3 regions of the Metabacillus sp. SLBN-84 genome follow, and region 1 is predicted to be linked to each of the others. Evidence: riboswitches for the same ligand, from Rfam matches in the RefSeq annotation. Region 1 holds a riboswitch; each other region holds the start of a gene.
The links. Region 1 has a riboswitch for S-adenosylmethionine ahead of RKD52_RS16345 (methionine biosynthesis PLP-dependent protein). Riboswitches for the same ligand answer to the same signal wherever they lie in the genome.
Positions count from the first base shown of each region.

Region 1 (7,409 bases):
GGCGGGAGACGGTCTTCATTTGAGCCATGACAAGCGTTATGAGCAGACAAAAGAATTTTTAACGGTGTGGAGAAGGCTTTTTGAAGAAGAATCGGTTGATTTTAAGGGAGAGTACTTTGACATCGCCGGCGGCGGCATCCACCATCCTCCGGTGCAAAAGCCTTATCCTCCCCTGTATCTAGGGGGAACCTCTCCTGCAGCTCATGAAGTTGCAGCTGAACACGTTGATTATTATTTAACGTGGGGAGAGCCGGTAGAGATTGTAAAAGAGCGAATTGACAAAGTCAGGGAGCTTGCCGCCAAAAAAGGACGCGAAGTGAAATTCGGCATCAGACTTCATGTCATCGTCAGAGAAACAGCTGAAGAAGCATGGAAAGCGGCAGACGAACTCATTCAGTATGTTGATGAAAGCGTAGTGGAAGCGCAAAGACAAAAATTTGCCCGCTTTGACTCTGTCGCCCAGCGCCGGATGACAGATTTGTCGCTGGACAACAAAAATGCGCTTGAAATCGCACCGGGACTCTGGGCAGGAATCGGCCTTGCGAGGGAAGGTGCGGGAACTGCGCTTGTCGGGGATCCGGACAGCGTGGCGGAAAATATGAAAAAATACGCTGAAGCAGGCGTAGACACATTCATTATGTCGGGGTATCCGCATCTGGAAGAAGCATACCGCACAGCGGAACTGCTGTTTCCAAAGCTGCCCCTGAAACATAAAACCATCAAACAGGAGGTATAAGATGAACAAAAAGCTCAGCAGCTTCTTAGCGGCAATTTTCGTAATGGTCCTTGCTTTAGCCGGATGCTCCTCAAATGAAACAGGAGGGAGCGGGAAAGACGGTGTGACAGAAATCAGCTTTATCCACTGGCGCGGGGAGGATGCTGAAGTTTTCAAAGAACTGATCAGCAAATTCGAAAAAGAGAATCCGAAAATCAAAGTGAACATGACAGTCTATCCATCTGAGGAATATCAGTCTACTGCACAGACGCTGCTCAGAGACGGTTCAACGGGAGATGTGTTTACTTCATTCCCGGGTTCTCAATTTGAAATTATTAAAAAAGCAGGCTTTTTTGCTGACCTTTCCAATGAGGAATTTGTTCAAAATTACAATGAAAACCTGATAGAATCAGGAAAGGCAGACGGCAAACAGCTTGCCGTTCCGCTGCAGCTTGTCTATAACCAGCCTGTCTATAATGCAGGTATTTTCGAAGAGCTCGGTCTTGAGCCTCCTAAAGACTGGGAAGGGTTTTTAGCTCTTTGCGAAACTCTTAAAGAAAACGGCTATACCCCTATCGCCTTCCCTGGAGCTGACATTGGTCCAGGACAGCTGATGAACAGCATGATGATGAACAATGCGCCGGACGAAGAGATTTTTGCTAAACTTATGGCCGGCGATGCGAAATTGACAGATGAGTGGTGGGTCAAAACACTTTCTCAATTTAAAGAGCTGACGGATAAAGGCTATATTACAAAAGAAGCCCTCGGCACAAAGCATGACGGCGCCATTGCGCTGATGGCCCAGGAAAAAGCAGGAATGCTTGCAAGCGGATCATACGCTATGGCCGGCATTAAGCAGCAAAATCCGGACATCAAGCTTCAGCTTCTTGCGCCAATCACGGTTGCTGAAAATGAAGCGAAATACGAAGGTGTCCATACAACCACGTTCATGCTTGCAGTCAACAGCAAATCAGAAAAGCAGGATGCAGCAAAGAAATTCGTGAGCTTCCTTTCTGAAACCGAAAATGCAGGCGAATACGCAAATAAAACCGGTCAGCATGTAACACTTAAGGATGTCACGTATGAGTCTGAAGAATTGAAAGATACAGCTGTCTGGATGGAAAAAAACACACGGTTCCAGCCCCGCTTTCTAATTCCGAATGCAGATGTTGAAAAAGCGGTGATCGCGTCCATACAAGCTGTCATCGGCGGAACGGATCCTGAAAAAGCAGCTGCAGAAGCACAAAAAATCGTTGAGCAGAACTTAAGCAAGTAATCCGGAGAAGAGGGGGAAAGCCCCTCTTCTTCTCATCATGAAAGGAGGCCTTTTCATTGCTGAAACATAACAAATCACTGCTGTTCTTTCTGGCACCCGGCATTCTTGTGTACAGCATCTTTTTTATCTACCCGACACTGAGCGCCTTCTTTTACTCATTTACTAACTGGGACGGCATATCTCCTGATTTTGATTTCGTCGGAGTGACCAATTATATCAATCTGGCGACAAATGATTCTATTTTTGCAAAAGCACTTGGAAACAACGTGAAATTCATGCTGTTTGTCGTTGTCTTTCAAACGCTGTTTTCCCTTGTATTTGCCCTGTTCCTGATTAAAAACACAAGGACCAATGTTTTTTTCAGGGCGCTGTTCTTTTTTCCTACGATTCTATCCTCTGTTTCAGTCGCCTTTATCTGGTCGTTTATTTACGATCCAAACCTTGGGCTCCTTAAAACCATTCTTACAGGGCTGCAGCTTGATTTCCTGGCACAGAACTGGCTAGGTGATGAGAAAATCGCCATCTTTTCAATTGCTGTCGTGCAAGTATGGTTTCATACAGGACAGATGATTATCATTTTTGTTGCCGGTCTTCAGAGTATTCCTGCCGATCTTTACGAGGTGGCAAAAATAGAAGGGGCAAGCAGATGGCAGACGTTCAAAAAAGTCACATGGCCGCTTGTAGCTCCCGCAGCAACCATCGTTGTGGCCTACACAACGATCCAGTCCTTTAAGGCGTTCGATCTGATCTTTGCCATGACTCGGGGTGGTCCGAACTATTCAACGGAGATTATCGCAACCCTGATCTACACAACCGCATTCAGAAGCTTTAAATTCGGCTATGCATCAGCAGAATCAGTTATTTTTATGGCCGTTATTGCCCTGATTACGTTTGTGCAGTTTAAAGCATTGCGCGCAAACAGGGTCGACTACTGAGGAAAGGGTGACGAACGTTGAAAGGAACAAAGTACGGACTCATATTGATCTATGCAGCCATTATCATCATTCCGATTTTCGCCATCTTTTTAACAACGTTTAAAACGATTGCTGAAATGTATGAAAATGTGCTAGGACTGCCTGAACGGTTTTCGGTGTCAAATTACATATCTATTTTTCAAGAGCAGTCGATGGGCCTTTATTTTCAAAACAGCTCGATTGTCACGCTTGTATCCGTCTTTCTGACGCTGTTTTTTGCAAGCCTGATCGCCTATGCCATCACGCGAATCGGCGGTGTATTCAGCGCTGCTGTGTTCGGTTTCTTTACACTTGGCATGATGATTCCTGCGCAGGTGAACATGATTCCGCTCTATCAGCTGATTTTTCAGCTGAAGCTGACGAACAGTCTTGTGGGGCTGATGATCGTCAACATTGCGGCTACCTTGCCCGTTGCTGTTTTTATCCTCACCGGATTCATGAAAACTCTGCCGAAATCGTTATTTGAAGCAGGATCCATTGACGGCGCCGGGAACTGGCTGATGTACCGCAAAATTGCCTTGCCGCTCTCGCTTCCATCGCTGTCGGCTACAGCCATTTTTCTGTTCGTGATGCACTGGAACGACCTGCTTTATCCCTTGCTTTTCATCACGAAAGATGAATATAAGACCTTGCCGCTTGCTCTCCTTGAATTCCAGGGGGAGTACATGACAAACTATCCGATGCTGTTCACAGGTGTGATGATCGCATCTGCTCCGCTGATTATCGCCTACATCTTCCTTCAGAAATATTTCATTGCGGGAATGACAGCAGGCTCAGTGAAGGGCTGAGTTTTTTGCCTAAACCTCTTGCATTTATGAAAAAAGTGAGGTAAGGTAATAAAAACATTTAAAAAATTCATACTATTTATTCTTATCCAGAGAGGTGGAGGGTTCTGGCCCTGTGAAACCTCAGCAACCGGAAAAGATCAGGCGGATGCCTGTTCGAACCAAGGTGCTAATTCCAGCAAGCTTGTATGCTTGGGAGATAAGAGGAAGCCAGTTTCGCAGAACCAAGCGTCTTCTTCTTATATGAGGAAGGCGCTTTTTATTTTTCCAATGTATACAAGACAGCCCGGTCCAGGGCGTGTAAAAAGAAGAAATGACAAACAGGATGGTGTTTAAACATGTCGGAACGCATTGAAACAACTTTGGCGCAAATCGGGAATCGCAGTGAAAACATAACGGGAACGGTAAACCCCCCCGTCTACTTTTCAACAGCCTACAGACATAATGGAATCGGGGAATCAACAGGGTTTGATTACATCAGGACGGGGAATCCGACGAGAACGATTTTAGAAAAAGCAATTGCAGATCTTGAGCACGGCGATCAGGGGTATGCGTTCAGTTCTGGAATGGCGGCCATTCAGACGCTGATGGCCCTGTTTAAAAGCGGGGATGAACTGATCGTCTCCTCCGATTTGTACGGCGGAACATACCGCTTGTTTGAGCGTGAATGGCGCAAATACGGCCTTGTTTTCCATTATGCGGATTTTAAAGACGGGGACTGTACAAAGCAGCTGATCAATGACCGCACAAAGGCGATTTTTCTGGAGACTCCGACAAATCCTTTGATGCAGGAAACAGAGGTCAGCGATATAGCCGAAATTGCACGGGAACACAATTTGCTGCTGATAGTTGATAATACGTTCTACACGCCGATTCTGCAGAAGCCGATTTTAGACGGAGCCGATATTGTCATTCACAGTGCAACCAAATATTTGGGCGGACATAACGATGTACTTGCAGGCCTTGTCGTCGCAAAAGGCAAAGAGCTGTGCGAAGAGCTCGCACAGCATCATAATGCAATAGGCGGAGTGCTCTCCCCGTTTGATTCATGGCTTTTGATCCGCGGGATGAAGACACTTGCTTTAAGGATGAATCAGCATGAAAAAAATGCAGGACAGCTTGCGGCATTTTTGGAGAGCCAATCCGAAGTAACAGATGTTTTGTATCCGGGTAAAGGCGGAATGCTTTCGTTCAGGCTGCAAAAGGAAGAGTGGGTCAACCCGTTTTTAAAAGCTCTGAAGACAATAACATTCGCAGAGAGCCTCGGAGGCGTGGAGAGCTTTATCACATATCCGGCCACACAGACACATATGGATATTCCTGAAGAGATCAGAGCAGCAAACGGCGTATGCAACCGCCTCCTGCGCTTTTCAGTCGGAATTGAACACGCAGGTGATCTGGAGCGGGATCTGGTTCAGGCATTTGAACTTATGAAGGAGGCAGATAAAGTTGAGCAGCGGTAAGTGGACATTTGAGACGAAACTGCTTCACAACAGTCATAAGGCGCAGAAAGACACAGGGGCGGTCAGCGTTCCCATCCATCATTCATCAACGTTTCATCAGTTTGATTTTGACGATTACGGTAAATTCGACTACGGGCGTTCAGGCAATCCGACCCGGGAAACACTCGAGCAGGCCATCACCGAACTTGAAGGCGGAACGAGAGGCTTTGCTTTTGCATCCGGGATGGCAGCAATCTCCACCTGTTTTCTGCTCCTGTCAAAAGGCGACCACGTCCTGATTACAGAGGATGTGTACGGGGGAACGTACCGGATTATCACAGACGTTCTCAGCAGATTCGGCATTGAATACAGCTTTGTTGATATGACGGATCTCCATGAAGTGGCCTCGCATATCCGGCCCAACACGAAAGTCATTTACGTTGAAACACCGTCCAATCCTTTGTTGAAAATTACGGATATCCGCGGAATTACAAAGCTTGCAAAGGCAAACGGATGCCTGACGTTTTTAGATAATACGTTTTTGACTCCAGCCCTGCAGCGGCCGATTGAACTCGGTGTGGACATCGTCCTTCACAGCGCCACCAAATTCCTTGCCGGACACAGCGATGTCCTTGCAGGCCTTGCCGTTGTTAAAGGGGAGGAGCTTGCTGCGAGAGTACAGAAACTGCAGAACGCATTCGGGGCCGTGCTCGGCGTCCAGGACTGCTGGCTCGTTCTCCGCGGCATGAAAACATTGAACGTAAGGCTGCAGCAGTCCAGTGAGTCTGCACGAAAACTCGCAGACTATTTATCCCGTCATAAAGCGGTCCGGAACGTCTACTACCCGGGACTAACCTTTCATCCGGGACACTCGATCCAGCGGTATCAGGCAGACGGTCCCGGGGCTGTCCTGTCTTTCACACTGGCAAACGAGGATGCCGTCCGCACGCTCGTTAAAAATGTTGAGCTGCCGGTATTTGCGGTAAGCCTTGGAGCGGTCGAGTCCATACTGTCCTATCCGGCCAGAATGTCCCACGCAGCGATGCCAAAAGAAGAAAGGGAGCGCCGCGGAATAACGGACGGACTTCTCCGCATCAGCGTCGGACTGGAAAATGCGGATGATCTGATCAAAGATTTTGACCAGGCACTTGCAAAACTGCCGGCGAGTGCAGTGGAGAATAAATTAAGAGCTTAATAGAAAACATGGAGCTTGCAGCAGACGGTTTTCAGAGAAGAGTATATGGCCTCAAATGAAAGAAAAACATCTGAAAAAACAGAGAAAACACATTTTTCCATCCTTGAAAGAATGATATAGTTTTAGGGAAAGGTGGGAAAATGTGTGGGCTGTTTAGGGTTTTTGTTCAGGATTTTCTTTCTGCTGGGAGCTTCATTCCTGGTTTTCTTTACAGGATTAGCTGCATTTATTGAATTTGTAACACTTCCTTTTGATGGTACATTCAGCAAATTTATCACGTATTACGCCTTCTGGCTTGCCGGCAGCTATTTTACCGGCTGGTTTATCGACGTGAAAATGCGGAATGATGAGATGGATACGACCGGCAGCTTCATTCTGGATGCACTGATCTGGTTCAATTTACTGAATTACAAATTCATGAACCGGTTTGTTTTCAGAAGAAAAAAGGCAAGTGCTGACCGCGTTCCGCCGGTGTAAGCTTGCTTTCTTTACATAAAGCAGACCGAAAAAAACGGAAGACCCTTGACTCAATGTTCAGGGTCTTTACTAGTAGGTGGAGGGAATGCAGAATGAGTTACAGCTATGTTTCACACTTGGAATGCCCGAAGTGCGGGACCGAGTATTCAGTCAAGGATGTGCAGCAGCTTTGCACATGCGGATCTCCGCTTTTGGTGCGCTATCATTTAGATCAAGTGAAGAGTACGTTAACAAAAGAAGAAATCAGCAGACGGGAAAACAGTTTGTGGAGATATCATGAACTGCTGCCGGTTGAGGACGCAAAACATGTGGTTTCAATGGGCGAGGGAATGACCCCTCTTTTGAAAATGGACAGGCTTGGTACAGAGTACGGTCTTACTCAGCTGCTTATGAAGGATGAAGGGCTGATACCGACCGGTTCCTTCAAGGCGAGAGGAGCGGCTGTCGGAATTTCAAAAGCAAAGGAGCTTGGCGTAAAGACCTTTGCCATGCCGACAAACGGAAATGCAGGTGCAGCCTGGTCGCTTTATGCTGCCAGAGCGGGC
Region 1 covers NZ_JBRJIP010000001.1:3,199,836-3,207,244, reverse strand. Annotated here, with positions in the region: gene ssuD (FMNH2-dependent alkanesulfonate monooxygenase) at 1-736, shown strand, start outside; gene RKD52_RS16360 (ABC transporter substrate-binding protein) at 738-1,991, shown strand; gene RKD52_RS16355 (carbohydrate ABC transporter permease) at 2,051-2,926, shown strand; gene RKD52_RS16350 (carbohydrate ABC transporter permease) at 2,944-3,753, shown strand; SAM riboswitch class I at 3,833-3,956, shown strand; gene RKD52_RS16345 (methionine biosynthesis PLP-dependent protein) at 4,089-5,213, shown strand; gene metC (cystathionine beta-lyase) at 5,200-6,387, shown strand; gene RKD52_RS16335 (hypothetical protein) at 6,532-6,864, shown strand; gene RKD52_RS16330 (threonine synthase) at 6,957-7,409, shown strand, end outside.

Region 2 (7,409 bases), 140 kb from region 1:
AAGCTGCTGAAATCGTTTGTATTAGGGAATAGTAAAAAAAAGGGAGAACCTAAATAATTGTGTTTTAATAAATTGAATTGTATAATGTTTGTATAACTGTTGTACAGGAATTAGGAGGAGTAAACATGGCTAAAAAAATCATAGTCATCGGTGCAGGGCCTGGCGGCTTGGCAGCTGCCATGAATTTAGCGAGTCAGGGGTACCAGGTAGACGTATATGAAAAACAGCCATATGTCGGGGGGCGCAACGCTTCCATTGAACTGGACGGCTTCACGTTTGACATGGGGCCGACCTTTTTGAGCATGGTCCATATTGCTGAAGAGATTTTTGCTTCAGCCGGAAGAAACCTTCATGATTATATGGACATGATTGAACTTGAAGAAATGTACGAACTGATTTTTGACGATCAGTCCTTAAAAATGACAAAAAATCCGGAAAAAATGGTCGAGAGATTAGAAGAGTTTTCGCCGGGGGACGGCAAAGGCTATAACAGGTTCATGAACGATACGCGCAGGAAAATGGCGGCATTGACTCCAATACTGCAAAGTAAAATGGACCGCTTCAGTCATTACATGAGCTGGAAGGTCATTAAGGCTCTTCCGCAGCTGACTGTTACGAAATCGCTGTATGATGTTTTATCAGGCTATTTTAAAGACGAAAGAGTCAAATATGCGTTTACGTTTCAGTCTAAATATCTTGGCATGTCCCCATGGGAATGTCCCGGCGCATTTTCAATCCTTTCTTTTATGGAACACGAATACGGCATTTTTCACCCAAGAGGCGGGGTAAACCAGCTGTCAAAAGCAATGGCAGCCGTGCTGAAAGAGCATGGGGGAACCATCCACCTCGGAAAAGGAGTGAAAAAACTGCTGCTCCAAGGCAAGGATGTGAAAGGCGTCATTCTTGAAGACGGAACGACAGCAGCTGCTGATGAAGTCGTCATCAACGGCGATTTCGCCCACGTTATGTCAAATCTCGTTGAACCGGGAATCTTAAAGAAATTCTCAAAAGAAAAACTGGAGAAGAAAAAATACTCCTGTTCAACCTTCATGATCTACCTCGGTCTCGATAAAAAATATGATCTGCCTCACCATACAATCGTTTTTTCTGAAGATTATAAGAGAAACGTAGAGGAAATCACGAAAACCCTCAAGCTGTCAGGGGATCCGTCCATCTATATTCAAAATGCAGCCGCAACAGATGATACTCTGGCGCCCGAAGGCAAGTCTGCGCTTTACATACTTGCCCCGGTACCAAACAACTTCAGCAATATTGACTGGGAACAGCATCAGGAAGAGTTCCGGGAACTCGTGTTTGAGACAATTGAACGGAAAACGCAGTTTAAAAATTTGAGAAATCATATTGAAACTGAAAAAATCATTACGCCAAAGAACTGGGAAGAAGACATTCTTGTCTATAAAGGAGCAACCTTTAATTTAGGCCATCAGCTGACACAGATGATGGTGCTCAGACCGCACAACAAATTTGAAGAGCTGAACAACTGCTGGCTTGTCGGAGGAGGAACTCATCCGGGCAGCGGGCTTCCTACCATTCTCGAATCAGCAAGGATCACGACTAATGCCATAATGGACGAAACCAGTCATGCTCTACCAATCAAATCTGAAAAGAAATTGGGGAATGCACTATGAAAATTGCAATAGCGGGCGGCGGCATTGGCGGGCTTATTTCAGCTCTTATGCTCAGGAAAAAAGGATATGAGGTCAGTTTGTTTGAAAAGAGAGACAGACTTGGGGGAAGGCTTGCCTTTACAGAAGAGAAGGGGTACAGGATCGATGAAGGCCCGACAATAGTTCTTTTGCCGGAAATGCTCACATCCATTTTGAATGAAGCAGGAATTAGCCGTGATCAGTACGAATTAATCAATATTAATCCGCTTTATAAACTGCACTTTAAAGATGGGTCTTCGTACACGAAATACAATTCCATTGAACGGCAGATCCAGGAGATAAAGGAGAACTTTCCGGGAAATGAAGAAGGCTTCGTTCAGTTCATGAAGGATATGGAGATCCGCTTTAACCTTGGACGGGACCAGTTTCTCGAGAAATCTTTTCATGATAAGCGAACGTTCTGGACACGCAACAATCTGAAAACACTCATGCATCTGAAAGCTTATAAATCTGTAAACAACTCTCTAAAAGCCTATTTTCAGGATGAGAGAATCCGGCAGGCCTATTCCCTGCAGACGCTATATATCGGAGGCAATCCACTTGATTCACCGGCCCTTTATTCGCTTATTTCATTCAGCGAGCATAAGCATGGCATTTATTATCTGAAAGGCGGTTATGCTTCCCTTGTAACGGTTCTTGAAAACGCCCTTCTAAATTCTGGCGTAAAGGTGATGAAAAATGCTACTGTTGAGAGAGTGGTAACAGATGGCGTGCAAGCAGCAGCTCTGATTGTAAACGGAGAAGAAGTCAAGGCGGATGCCTTTGTTTTAAACGGCGATTTTCCGGGCGCATCAAAGATGATTCCAAAGGAGTCAATGCCTGCAAGAAACTATACGGCGTCATCCAGCTGTGTTCTGCTTTACTTCGGACTGGACAAAGTCTACAGGGATTCACCTGTGCATCAGTTTTTCATGGGCTCGAATTTTCAGCAGCATATGAAAGAAATCTTTGAAACAAAAGAAGTTCCGTCAGATCCTTCCATCTACGCATTTCATCCTTCTGTAATCGATTCCTCACTTGCACCCGAGGGACACGGCGTTTTATACGCGCTTGTGCCGGTGCCGTCAGGCAGTTCGATCAACTGGGGGGAACAGGAAGGGTTCGTTGAAAAGATTATTGATCAGCTTGAAGAAAGAGGATTCCCCGGACTCAGAAAGTCGATCCAGTGGAAAAAAGTCAGAACACCGGATGACAAAGAAATGGAAGGACTCTTTCAGGGAGGAAGCTTCGGCATCGCTCCGACTTTGTTTCAATCCGGCGTGTTCAGACCGCAGGTTAAACCATCCAAGCTCACAAACGTTTATGCAGCAGGAGCTTCGATTCACCCCGGAGGCGGAGTCCCGATCGTGATGCAGGGGGCGAAGCTGATGGTTTCTGCCATCTTATCCGATCATCAAAACAAAGAGAGGGAAGGAGTGAGTCTGAGTGGTTGATTTAAAACAAGCCTATCAGCAATGTGAAGAAGTCATCCGGCATCATTCTAAAACTTTCTATAAAGCTTTTTCGCTTCTGCCTCCCAAAAAAAGAAAAGCAGTGTGGGCTGTTTATGCATTCTGCAGAATCGTCGATGACATTGTAGACGAGGGAGAGAGGCCAAGCGAAGAATTAATGGCATTCACGGCTGAATTTGACTCTTTTCTAAGAGGGGACTACTCCAGAGACAATTTCATGTGGGTGGCCCTTCACGATACATTCACCAATTACGATATGGATGTGGAAGCTTTCCGGGACATGATTAAAGGCCAGGGAATGGATCTTGTCAAAATCCGCTATCAGTCTATGGAAGAAGTGCTCGATTATTCGTATCACGTTGCAAGCACAGTCGGCCTCATGCTTTTGCCGGTGCTTGCTCCGAAAAAGACAAGCCTTCTTCGGGAAGGGGCTATTGCTCTTGGACTCGGCATGCAGCTGACGAACATCCTAAGGGATATCGGAGAAGATCTTGAACGCGGCCGCATTTATGTCCCTGAAGAGGTGATGGCAAGACATAAAATGACCGAATTTGATCTGCAGCAGCAGAAGGTAACCCCTGAATTTATCCGAGTATGGGAGCATCTTGCGGCAGAAGCGGAAAAGCATTATGATACAGCGATGCTGACTATGCATGAATACCCTCTGCATTCCCGCGCACCTGTGAAAGCGGCCGGCCACTTTTACCGTGCGATCCTTAATAAAATCCGCTTAAATGACTACAATGTGTTCGGTGAGCGGAATTTTGTGTCAAGTGAAGAAAAACATGCGATCCTTTCGCAGATCTGATTTTGAACACAGCTCTGAGCTGCACCGTCTTCATCGGGACGGTGCTTTTTAGCAGAGTGTTAATCTTACTATTTTGATTATTCTAAAATAGTGATTGACAGAACCCAATACACAGTATAAGATTACGTTATTCAATTTAATAGCTTGCTTATCAAGAGTGACTGAGGGAACAGGCCCCTGCGACGTCCGGCAACCTCCTTAATTGGAACGGTGCTAAATCCTGCAGAATGTTCTTCATTCTGAAAGATAAGTCGTCATACATACGATTCCTCTTTCTGAATGAAGGAGGAATTTTTTTATTCAATCTAGGGGGAAAAAGACATGAAGAAAATGGTATTGGCATTATTAGTGGCAGGAGCGGGAATCCTGTCTGCGTGCGGCGCAGAAGAAACAAATGGAGAGAAGAAAGAAATTAAAATCGGCGCATCAGCCGGTCCATACACAGATATGGTGGAACTGGCCATTAAACCCGGCCTTGAAAAGAAAGGATATGAAGTTGAGGTTATTCAGTTCAACGATTATATTCAGCCTAATAATGCCCTTGGCAATGATGAACTGGATGCAAACCTGTTTCAGCACAAAATTTACATGGAAACATTCGCTGAGCAAAGCAAACTGGAGCTTTCGGAAATTATCACAGTTCCGACGGCCCCAATGGGATTGTATTCTGATAAAGTAAAGGACATTGATGAAGTCAAAGAGGGTGCCTCAGTCGCCATTCCAAACGATCCGACGAATGCTGCCAGGGCGCTTCATATTCTGAAGGACGCAGGACTGATTCAGTTAAATGAAGAGGTCAGCCCGCTTCAAGTATCTGAAAAAGATGTGACGGAGAATCCTAAAAAACTGACGTTCCTTCCGATCGAAGCTGCACAGCTTCCAAGAGCTGTAGAAGATGCGGACCTTTCTGCCGTGCCGGGGAATTTTGCTCTTGCAGCTAAAATGGACCTTGCGGATGCGGTGACTCTCGAGAACATGAACGATGTACACCGCAATCGCGTTGTGATGAACACAAAAGACGCTGAGTCGGAAATCGCCAAGGATATTAAAGACGTTGTTCAATCCGAAGAGTTTGAGGAGGCAATAGACAAAGATTTTAAAGGATTTGGAAAGCCTGAGTGGATGGAAGGCAAATAAATGGAGCAGAATGAAAACAGTCCGTATTGGGCTGTTTTTCTGATGGGAATTATAAAAAATGAGTTGTGAAAAACTTTGAAACGTGATCGGCGTCCAGCTCCACCGCCTAGATCCTCTGTCAGAACAAATCCAGCAAAAAAGTCAAACCCGGACTTTTCTGCCGGATTCTTATCTGCCTATCGGATCTGTTCAAGGCGTTTCCGCTTTTGTTATTTCTTGAGTAAATTCGCTTCCTCTGAAATAATTGAAATACAGTTTATCCTAAACCTGAATGAAAACAAGAAAGGAGACAGGATGAATAATTTAACCAGCGGATGGAAATTTGACAACAGCTACATGCGTCTTCCGTCACTCTTTTTTGCCAGTCAGAAACCGGCTGCGGCAAGTTCTCCTGAAATAGTGCTGTTCAATGAAAAACTGGCTGTTTCTCTCGGTCTCAGCGCTGACACATTAAAAAGCGATGCGGACGTTTTCGCGGGAAACCGGATTCCAGATGGTGCAGAGCCGATTGCACAAGCATATGCCGGCCACCAATTTGGCCCATTTTACAATGCTTGGAGACGGCCGGGCGATCCTGATTGGTGAGCACTTGACGCCGGATGGCCGGAGAATCGATATGCAGCTGAAAGGCGGAGGAAGGACGAAATTTTCCCGGGGAGGCGACGGCCGGTCTGCTCTTGGTCCAATGCTTCGAGAGTACATTATCAGTGAAGCCATGCATGGTCTCGGCATCCAGACGACACGGAGTCTTGCAGTGGTCACGACGGGGGATGCTGTGATCCGGGAATCGTTTTTGCCTGGTGCAGTTCTGACCCGGATCGCTTCAAGCCACATTAGGGTTGGCACCTTCCAGTATGCGGCTAACTGGGGAAGCATAGAGGATTTAAAGACGCTTGCTGACTATGCAATCAAGCGGCATGATCCAGAGATTGAAGAAAATGAACACGCCTATTTGTCCTTTTTAAAGAAAGTGATTGACCGTCAGGCTGAACTCATTGCCAAATGGCAGCTTGCAGGATTTATTCACGGTGTCATGAACACAGACAACATGACAATCAGCGGAGAAACCATCGATTACGGACCATGTGCCTTTATGGACGCATATGATCCGGGAACTGTATTTAGCTCCATTGATGTCAATGGCCGCTATGCATACGGAAATCAGCCTTACATCGGAGGATGGAACCTTGCAAGACTGGCAGAATCCCTTTTGCCGCTGCTTCATGAGGATGAAGAAAAGGCGGTTGAGATTGCGCAGGATACCCTCTCAGCGTACAGTGATTTGTATCAGCAGTACTGGCTTAATGGAATGAGGGCTAAATTGGGCTTGTTCACTCAGGAAGAAGAGGACGAGTCTCTCGTTCAGGAATGGCTGAAGTTGATGCAGAAGCATCATGCGGATTACACAAATTCGTTCAGGTCACTCACGACTGGTTCATACGGGGACTCTGCCCTGTTTCAATCAGAGGAGTTCGGAAAGTGGAATCGTCTTTGGGAAGAGAGGCTAAGCAGGCAGACGCAATCAAAAGAGGAGTCGCTGCAGCTGATGAAAAACAGCAACCCCGCAGTCATTGCCCGCAATCACCGGGTAGAAGAGGCCCTTGCAGCCGCTGCTGAGGGAAATTACAGTGTGACTGAGAGGCTGCTGCGTGTATTGGAAAATCCGTATGCGTACTCTCCGGAACAGGAAGAATACTGCAAGCTTCCTCTGAATGACGATCAGCCTTACAAGACTTATTGTGGTACGTGAGATGATAAAAAAACTGTTTCCCGCATTCAGGGAAACAGTTTTTTAGCTTCTGTGCCTTGAAGCAACAGCCTCCCCGACGTTCATACCGCTCAGTGTTACCATGGGCGAACCTCCTCCGGGATGGGTGCTGCCGCCAACGAAGGAAAGATTGCGGATGTCTTTTGAAAAATTGGAAGGCCGGAGAAAGGCGTCCATTTTTCTGTTGGCTGAGATGCCGTAAAGAGCTCCGCGGTATGCTCCGAACGTGTCTGCGATTTCAAGCGGAGTTATGACTCGTTCACATGCAAGCTGACCTCGGATCTCGAGTCCTTTTGCCTCCAGAATATCATATATCCGTTCCTTGTATTCTTCTGCATCGGCAGCAAGCTCTCCCTCTTTTGTAAGAGCCGGAGCATTGACCAAAATGAACAGGTTATCTCCTGACGGGGATACGCTTTTGTCCGTATACGAGGAATTACTGATGTAGATGGTCGGCTCACCGCTGTACCGATGCTCAGAAAACAGATCATTGAATTCCTCTTTGTAATCCTTAGAGAAAAAGACATTATGGTGCAAAAGCTCCCTATGTCTTTTTT
Region 2 covers NZ_JBRJIP010000001.1:3,340,686-3,348,094, reverse strand. Annotated here, with positions in the region: gene RKD52_RS17040 (phytoene desaturase family protein) at 126-1,649, shown strand; gene RKD52_RS17035 (phytoene desaturase family protein) at 1,646-3,121, shown strand; gene RKD52_RS17030 (phytoene/squalene synthase family protein) at 3,114-3,947, shown strand; SAM riboswitch class I at 4,093-4,200, shown strand; gene RKD52_RS17025 (MetQ/NlpA family ABC transporter substrate-binding protein) at 4,269-5,084, shown strand; partial or broken gene RKD52_RS17020 (protein adenylyltransferase SelO) at 5,379-6,834, shown strand; gene RKD52_RS17015 (phytoene desaturase family protein) at 6,877-7,409, opposite strand, start outside.
Region 2: linked by a shared signal. The riboswitch ahead of RKD52_RS17025 (MetQ/NlpA family ABC transporter substrate-binding protein) and the one ahead of RKD52_RS16345 (methionine biosynthesis PLP-dependent protein) in region 1 are both predicted to bind S-adenosylmethionine.

Region 3 (7,409 bases), 2.4 Mb from region 1:
GAACCGGGAGACGGCGTTCTTGAGCAGGAAAAGCACCTTTTGAAAAATGCAAAGAAAATCGGTTTAATGATTGCCGGACTTGCTGCTCAGAAATACGGCCAGTCCCTGCAGAAGGAACAGGAAGTTTTAGTGAACATTGCTGATATCGTGAGCAGTGTATACGCTATGGAATCTGCCATCCTCCGCACGGAAAAGGCAATTAATAAGTACGGTGAAGCAAAGAGTGCTCAAAAACTTCTTTACACGCAAGTGTATTGCCAGGAAGCATTCAACGAAATTGAAGCACATGCTAAAGAATCTCTTGTTGCGATTGAACAGGGAGACACTCTCCGCATGATGATCTCTGCATTAAGAAAATTCACGCGCCACACGCCGATCAATGTCATTGCCAAAAAGCGCGAAATCGCTGCTGCACTGATCGAAGAGAACGGATACCGCGCGTAATAAATACCTTTCAAAAAGACCTTTTTCAAAAGAAAAGGTCTTTTTGATGATTTTTGCGAAAAAAAGGCCAAGATAATAGATGGCAGAATGACGATGCTTGTCATTATGCTTGTCATAAAGAATGTGGTAAAATAATGTTGTTCAATTACGGTTGCAGGTGGTGAAAAGAGTGGCGCTTAAATATTACTGGTATCCTAAATGCGGGACATGCCGGAAAGCAAAAAAGTGGTTAGAAGATCACCATTTGCAGGCACAAGAAATACATATTGTCGAAAATCCGCCGTCAAAGGAAGACCTGAAATCAATGCTTGATTCAAGCGGATTGGAAATCAAAAAATTCTTTAACACAAGCGGTCAGAAATACCGTGAGCTTGGCCTGAAGGATAAAATATCCTCCATGTCCGAAGATGAACTTCTTGGCCTTCTGGCATCTGACGGCATGCTGATTAAACGCCCGCTGACAACGGACGGAAGCAAGACAACTGTCGGATTTAAAGAAGATCAGTTTAAAGAAACCTGGCTAGAGAAGTAGAAGACTTACCCTTTTAGTCTTTTTACAAATAAAACACGATAATCAGTTGGAGGTAGAAAAAATGAACACACCAAAAGAACTTCGCTACTCTGAAGAACACGAGTGGGTTAAAGTTGAAGGCGATAAAGTACGCATCGGGATTACGGACTTTGCACAATCAGAGCTTGGAGATATTGTGTTTGTTGAACTTCCTGAAGTAGGCGACGAAATTAAAGCAGACGAGCCATTCGGCAGCGTTGAGTCTGTAAAAACAGTATCTGAGCTGTATGCGCCAATCAGCGGAACAGTTGTTGAAATTAATGAAGACCTTGATGACAGCCCTGAATTTGTCAACGAGTCTCCATATGAAAAAGCCTGGATGATTGTCATTGAGCCAAGCAATGCAGGTGATGTAGACAACTTGATGACAGCTGAGCAATACGAAGAAATGACAAACGAAGACTGATAATCAATTCACCTTCTGGACACCCTAAACAGTAAAAAGGAGGGTGTTTCAGCATGTCATTTGAAAAGAAACGGCTGGATATTACAGACCGCGTCACCGGCAGATTTGAAGGCGGGCAGATGAATCTGTTTTTTGAAAAAGAGCAAATCGGCTCGATGTCACTTGGCCCGGACGGTCAGGTGTCGTTGAAAAATGGATATGAAGAAGAAAATCATTCCTTTTTTCAGTATGCAGACGTTCTATCTAAACAAGATGAGAAGTATGTCGATTGTGACGAAGAAAACGGCTGGTGCTGATGACTTGGCAGTGGAATGTTCCACTGCCTTTTCCTGTTGTTCCGGCCTGTTTTAAAGGTCAGAAGGAAACAACCTCATGCGTTTCGAATAGGTTATAGATAACATATACTCTAACTGAATAGGTGATGGCGATGTCTGCAATTGAGGTTGAAAAAGTCATAATTGTTGAAGGAACATCTGATAAGCGAAAAGTATTAAATGTTGTCAACGAACCGGTTGAAATTATTTGTACAAATGGCACAATCAGTCTGACACGGCTTGATGAAATGGTGGATGAACTGTTCAGCCGTGATGTTTATGTGCTTGTGGATTCTGATGATTCCGGGGATCGCCTGAGAAAACAGTTCAAACGTGAATTTCCCGAGGCTGCGCATTTGTTTATCGACAAAATGTACAGGGAAGTTGCCACTGCGCCTGATCAGCATGTCGCAGCCGTGCTGCTGAGTGCAAACATTGATGTGCATGCGAAATACTTATAAAGGGAGTTTGTGAAAAGGCAATGATTGAATGCAATGAAGAGCAGGTAAGCAGACTCGCAGAGAGGGATACTGCCATTCTTTATTTATATACACCCTTTTGCGGCACATGTCAGCTCGCTAAAAAGATGCTGACAGTAGTTGAGGCGATGCTGCCTGCCCTTGAAATAAAGATGGCCAACCTGAATTATCTTCCGAAACAGGCGTCTGCCTGGGAAATCGAAAGTGTTCCTTGCCTGCTTATTTTTGAAAATGGAAGATTGATCAGCAAAACGTATGCCTTTCATTCTGTCGAACATCTCTATCAAATATTGAAAAAATATGCCGCCTGATGAGGGCGGCATTTGACATATTTCTTGGGAAATAGAAAAAGAAAAGATTTTGTCTTACTGAGGAAGGAATATGTCGAAGCTTTCTAAAAGGGAAAAGTACGAAAAAATAGAATTTCTCCTATAACCACTTGAACGGAAATGAGGAGAAACAATGGATCTGACCTTTTTCGCCGAAAAAATGAATAATGCCCATTTTATACAGCCGCTGCTTCCAAACGAAAACTTAAGAATTGAGTTCTGGGTTAAAAACCTCAATCAAAAATCCACTCTCGTTCTGCAAAAAGGCAACTGTCATGTAAGCAGTGATAATGAACTCTTTCATGTGCAGATTGCTGGGGAAGAAAGGCATTTTCAAGATTGCTTTCATTCGCCAATCAGGCTTTTACAGCTTGTAAAACTTGGAGCTATGGAGGCAAAAGGGTCATTCAGAAATATACTTCGAGTAGAGTCACTCATTCAGCTCTGCAAATAATTTTTTAAAAATTCAAACAAATAATTGACTTAAAAAGAAATAAAATGATACAATCCCAATAGAAATAATAAGAAATCTTATCAAGAGCGGTGGAGGGGCCTGGCCCTGTGAAGCCCGGCAACCGGATACAGCGAGTAACTCACGGTGCCAATTCCAGCAGAGTGGATATGCTCTGAAAGATAAGAAGACCGGGATGCGCGCCTCTTCTTTGAAGGGGTTTTTTATTTTTTTAACTTGGGAGGAGAAATGGATCATGACTCGAAAAAAGTACCGTTTGGAGACCGTCAACATTCATGGAGGGCTAAATCCTGATCCTGGAACAGGCGCCAGATCTGTTCCGATTTACCAGTCTAATGCATACGTTTTTAATGACACTGAGCACGCCTCAAACTTATTTGCATTAAAAGAACAGGGGTACATTTATACCCGTATACATAACCCGACTTCCTCCGTCCTTGAGGAGCGCATCGCTGAACTTGAAGGCGGTGTCGGAAGTCTTGCGGTAGCAAGCGGTATGGCAGCCATCACCCTCTCGATTCTGAATATTGCCGGTGCCGGGGATGAAATCGTGTCAGCATCGAGTCTTTACGGGGGAACCTATAATCTTTTCCAGACGACTTTGCCTAAATACGGCATTGAAACCACATTTGTTAATCCGGAGAACCCGGAAAATTTCAGAAGCGCGATTACAGAAAAAACGAAGGCGATTTTTGCTGAGACAATTGGCAACCCGAGTCTTCAAGTGCTGGATATAGAAGCCGTTGCAAAAATTGCCCATGAGGCCGGGATTCCGCTGATTGTAGATAATACATTCGCCACCCCGTATTTGTGCCGTCCGCTCGAACACGGGGCTGATATCGTTGTTCATTCAGCGACGAAGTGGCTGCTTGGAAATGGCACAACGCTTGGCGGCGTTATTGTAGATGGAGGGAAATTTGACTGGAACAGCAGAAAGTTCCCGGGTTTCACCACACCTGATCCAAGCTATCATAACCTGGTTTACGCAGAAGCCCTTCCGGAAGCGGCTTATATTGTTAAAGCAAGAGTGCAGCTGCTGAGAGATCTTGGGCCTGCACTCAGCCCGTTTAATGCTTTTCAATTTAACCTCGGTCTTGAAACGCTGCATGTCAGAATGAAAGAGCATATCTCGAATACTAGGAAGGTTGTAGACTATCTGAACGGACATCCTGCAGTTAAATGGGTTCTCTATCCTGAAGATTCAAAGCATCCGGACCGGGCACTTGCTGAGAAATACTTACCGGAGGGAGCCGGTGCAGTCGTGGTATTCGGCATTGAAGGCGGACGCGAAGCAGGGGCTAAAGTGATCAACTCTGCAGAGCTGTGGTCACACGTTGCCAATGTTGGGGATGCAAAGAGCCTCATCATCCATCCTGCGAGCACAACACACCAGCAGCTCGACGCTGACGGCCTGAGGAAATCAGGCGTAACGGAAGATCTAATCAGACTCTCTGTTGGTATTGAACATATAGACGACCTGCTTGAAGACTTGGAGCAGGCAATTGAGAAGGCCGTCGGCATAAGGTCACTGACAGAATCTACAGCACGATAAGCATGCTCCTGAAGTTTTGTTCTTGACACGTACTTTTGATGCATGATAGAATCACTCTCGTACTATAAACTCACTAAATATACAGTCAATTTAATAAATTTGTCAGTCTCTTATCCAGAGAGGTGGAGGGAAGTGCCCTATGAAGCCCGGCAACCGTCAACATCGTTGAAAAGGTGCCAATTCACTCAAAGCTTGCAGCTTTGAAAGATGAGAGAAAGGTTTTTTCACATATGCCTTTCTGCTCATTTCTGCAGAAAGGCTTTTTGTTTTTTGAGAAAAAACATGAAGCAAGGCGATATAGAGCAAAATGTTAGTGAGTGGAATTTTGGAAGAAGGTGAATTCATGATTACGCTAAAGGACGTACGAAAAGTATTTCAGACGAAGAATGGCCGTGTTACGGCTGTTGATTCAGTCAATCTGGACATAAACAAAGGTGAAATTTTCGGAATTATCGGTTATAGCGGCGCCGGAAAAAGTTCACTTATCCGCCTGCTGAACGGACTTGAAAAACCAACAGACGGCTCCATTCAGGTAGCCGACAGGGGCATCGATAAAATCAGCGGCAGCGAACTTCGAAAGGCACGGCAGGAAATCAGCATGATCTTCCAGCATTTTAACCTGCTTTGGTCAAGAACGGTACGTGAAAACATTGCGTTTCCGCTTGAGATTGCCGGAATAAAAAGCGAGCAGCGGGCTAAACGAGTAGAAGAGCTGATCAAGCTTGTCGGACTTGAAGGACGGGAAGATTCATATCCTTCCCAGCTGAGCGGAGGACAAAAGCAGAGGGTCGGAATTGCGAGAGCCCTTGCCAACAATCCAAAAGTGCTTCTATGTGACGAGGCGACATCAGCACTTGACCCGCAGACAACTGATTCCATTCTTGACCTGCTTGTTGACATTAACGAACGGTTAGGGCTGACGATTGTTCTGATTACCCACGAAATGCATGTTATCCGAAAAATCTGCCACCGTGTAGCAGTAATGGAAAGCGGAAAGATTGTCGAGCAGGGAGAAGTGCTTGACGTATTCAGAAAGCCTCAGCAGGCGATCACAAAGCGCTTTGTGAAACAAATTACAGAGCCGGATGACACGCAGGAAACAATGGAACTGATCCTTGAAAAATATAAGCACGGCATGGTTATTCAGCTGACATTTGTAGGTGATTCTACTGAAAATCCTCTGATTACGAACCTGATTCGTAACCATCCGATTCAGGTGAATATTCTTCAGGGGAAAATTTCACAAACGCAAAGCGGATCTTACGGCACACTGTTTATCCATATAGACGGCGAACAGGCTGAACTTGAAAGAGCGATGGCCTACATCCGCAGCCAAGAGGTCGAGGCGGAGGTGATTTCAAATGTTTGAGAACGTGAGATGGGAAAACGTATGGGAAGCAACCAGTGAAACCCTGTTCATGACTGCATTTTCGGTGGCAGCAACATTTGTGCTGGGTATTATCCTCGGCTTGCTGCTCTTCCTTACATCCAGAGGCGGTATCTGGGAAAACAAGCCGGTTAATGTCATCATATCTGCATTTGTAAACATTTTTAGATCGATTCCGTTTATCCTGCTGATTATTTTGCTTATTCCTTTTACCAAGGCCATTCTTGATACGTTTCTTGGTGCAAAGGCGGCACTGCCGGCATTAATTATCGGAGCTGCTCCGTTCTATGGCCGTATGGTTGAAATTGCACTCCGTGAAATTGATAAAGGAGTTATTGAAGCGGCCAGATCAATGGGCGCTAAAACATCTACGATTATCTGGAAGGTCCTGATTCCAGAATCATCTCCTGCTTTAATTTCCGGGATTACAGTAACAGCGATTGCTCTTGTCGGCTACACAGCCATGGCTGGAGTAGTTGGTGCAGGCGGCCTTGGAAACCTTGCCTTTTTGGAAGGCTTCCAGAGAAACAATAATGCTGTAACGATGATTGCAACCATTTTAATACTTGTCATTGTTTTCATTATCCAATTTATTGGAGATTTTATAACATCAAAATTAGACAAACGTTAGGGAGGATTATCACTATGAAAAAATTACTCTTAAGTGCTGTTTTTGCTACATCTGCTTTTGCTCTTGCTGCCTGCGGCGGCGGTGATGGGGGCGGCGAGGAATCTAAAACACTGAAAATCGGAGCATCTAATGTTCCTCACGCTGAAATTTTAGAAGAAGCCCAGCCTTTACTTGAAGAAAAAGGCATCGAGCTTGATATCGTTCCTTTCCAGGACTACATCTTGCCGAACAAATCTCTTGCAAGCGAAGAAATTGATGCAAACTACTTCCAGCACATCCCGTACCTTGAGTCACAGATGGCTGAAAACAAGGACTACGATTTTGTGAATGCAGGCGGAATTCACATCGAGCCGATCGGTGTTTATTCTAAAAAGCATAAATCACTTGAAGATATTCCTGAAGGCGGAACGATTATTATGAGCAACTCTGTTGCTGATCACGGACGCATGCTTTCCCTTCTTGAAAATGAAGGCCTGATTACAATTAAAGAAGGTGTCGATAAAACAACAGCTACGGTTGACGACATCGGCGAAAACAAAAAGAACCTGAAATTTAAAGCTGACGTTGAAGCAAGCATCCTTCCTCAGGCTTATAACAATGACGAGGGAGATGCAGTTCTGATCAACACGAACTATGCCATCGGAGCCGGTCTGAATCCTCAAAAAGATGCAATTGCGCTTGAAGGATCTGATTCTCCATATGTAAACATCATTACTGTCCGTAAAGGTGACGAAAACAAAGAAGAGATCAAAGCGCTTGTGGACGTTCTTCACTCAGAAGAAATCCAGAAGTTCATTGAAGAAAAATACGAAGGTGCCGTTGTA
Region 3 covers NZ_JBRJIP010000001.1:781,963-789,371, forward strand. Annotated here, with positions in the region: partial or broken gene RKD52_RS03770 (acyl-CoA dehydrogenase family protein) at 1-444, shown strand, start outside; gene RKD52_RS03775 (arsenate reductase family protein) at 614-976, shown strand; gene gcvH (glycine cleavage system protein GcvH) at 1,038-1,421, shown strand; gene RKD52_RS03785 (YusG family protein) at 1,475-1,717, shown strand; gene RKD52_RS03790 (toprim domain-containing protein) at 1,849-2,196, shown strand; gene RKD52_RS03795 (thioredoxin family protein) at 2,217-2,525, shown strand; gene RKD52_RS03800 (hypothetical protein) at 2,677-2,997, shown strand; SAM riboswitch class I at 3,072-3,183, shown strand; gene RKD52_RS03805 (O-acetylhomoserine aminocarboxypropyltransferase/cysteine synthase family protein) at 3,251-4,567, shown strand; SAM riboswitch class I at 4,675-4,781, shown strand; gene RKD52_RS03810 (methionine ABC transporter ATP-binding protein) at 4,911-5,936, shown strand; gene RKD52_RS03815 (methionine ABC transporter permease) at 5,929-6,585, shown strand; gene RKD52_RS03820 (MetQ/NlpA family ABC transporter substrate-binding protein) at 6,600-7,409, shown strand, end outside.
Region 3: linked by a shared signal. The riboswitch ahead of RKD52_RS03810 (methionine ABC transporter ATP-binding protein) and the one ahead of RKD52_RS16345 (methionine biosynthesis PLP-dependent protein) in region 1 are both predicted to bind S-adenosylmethionine.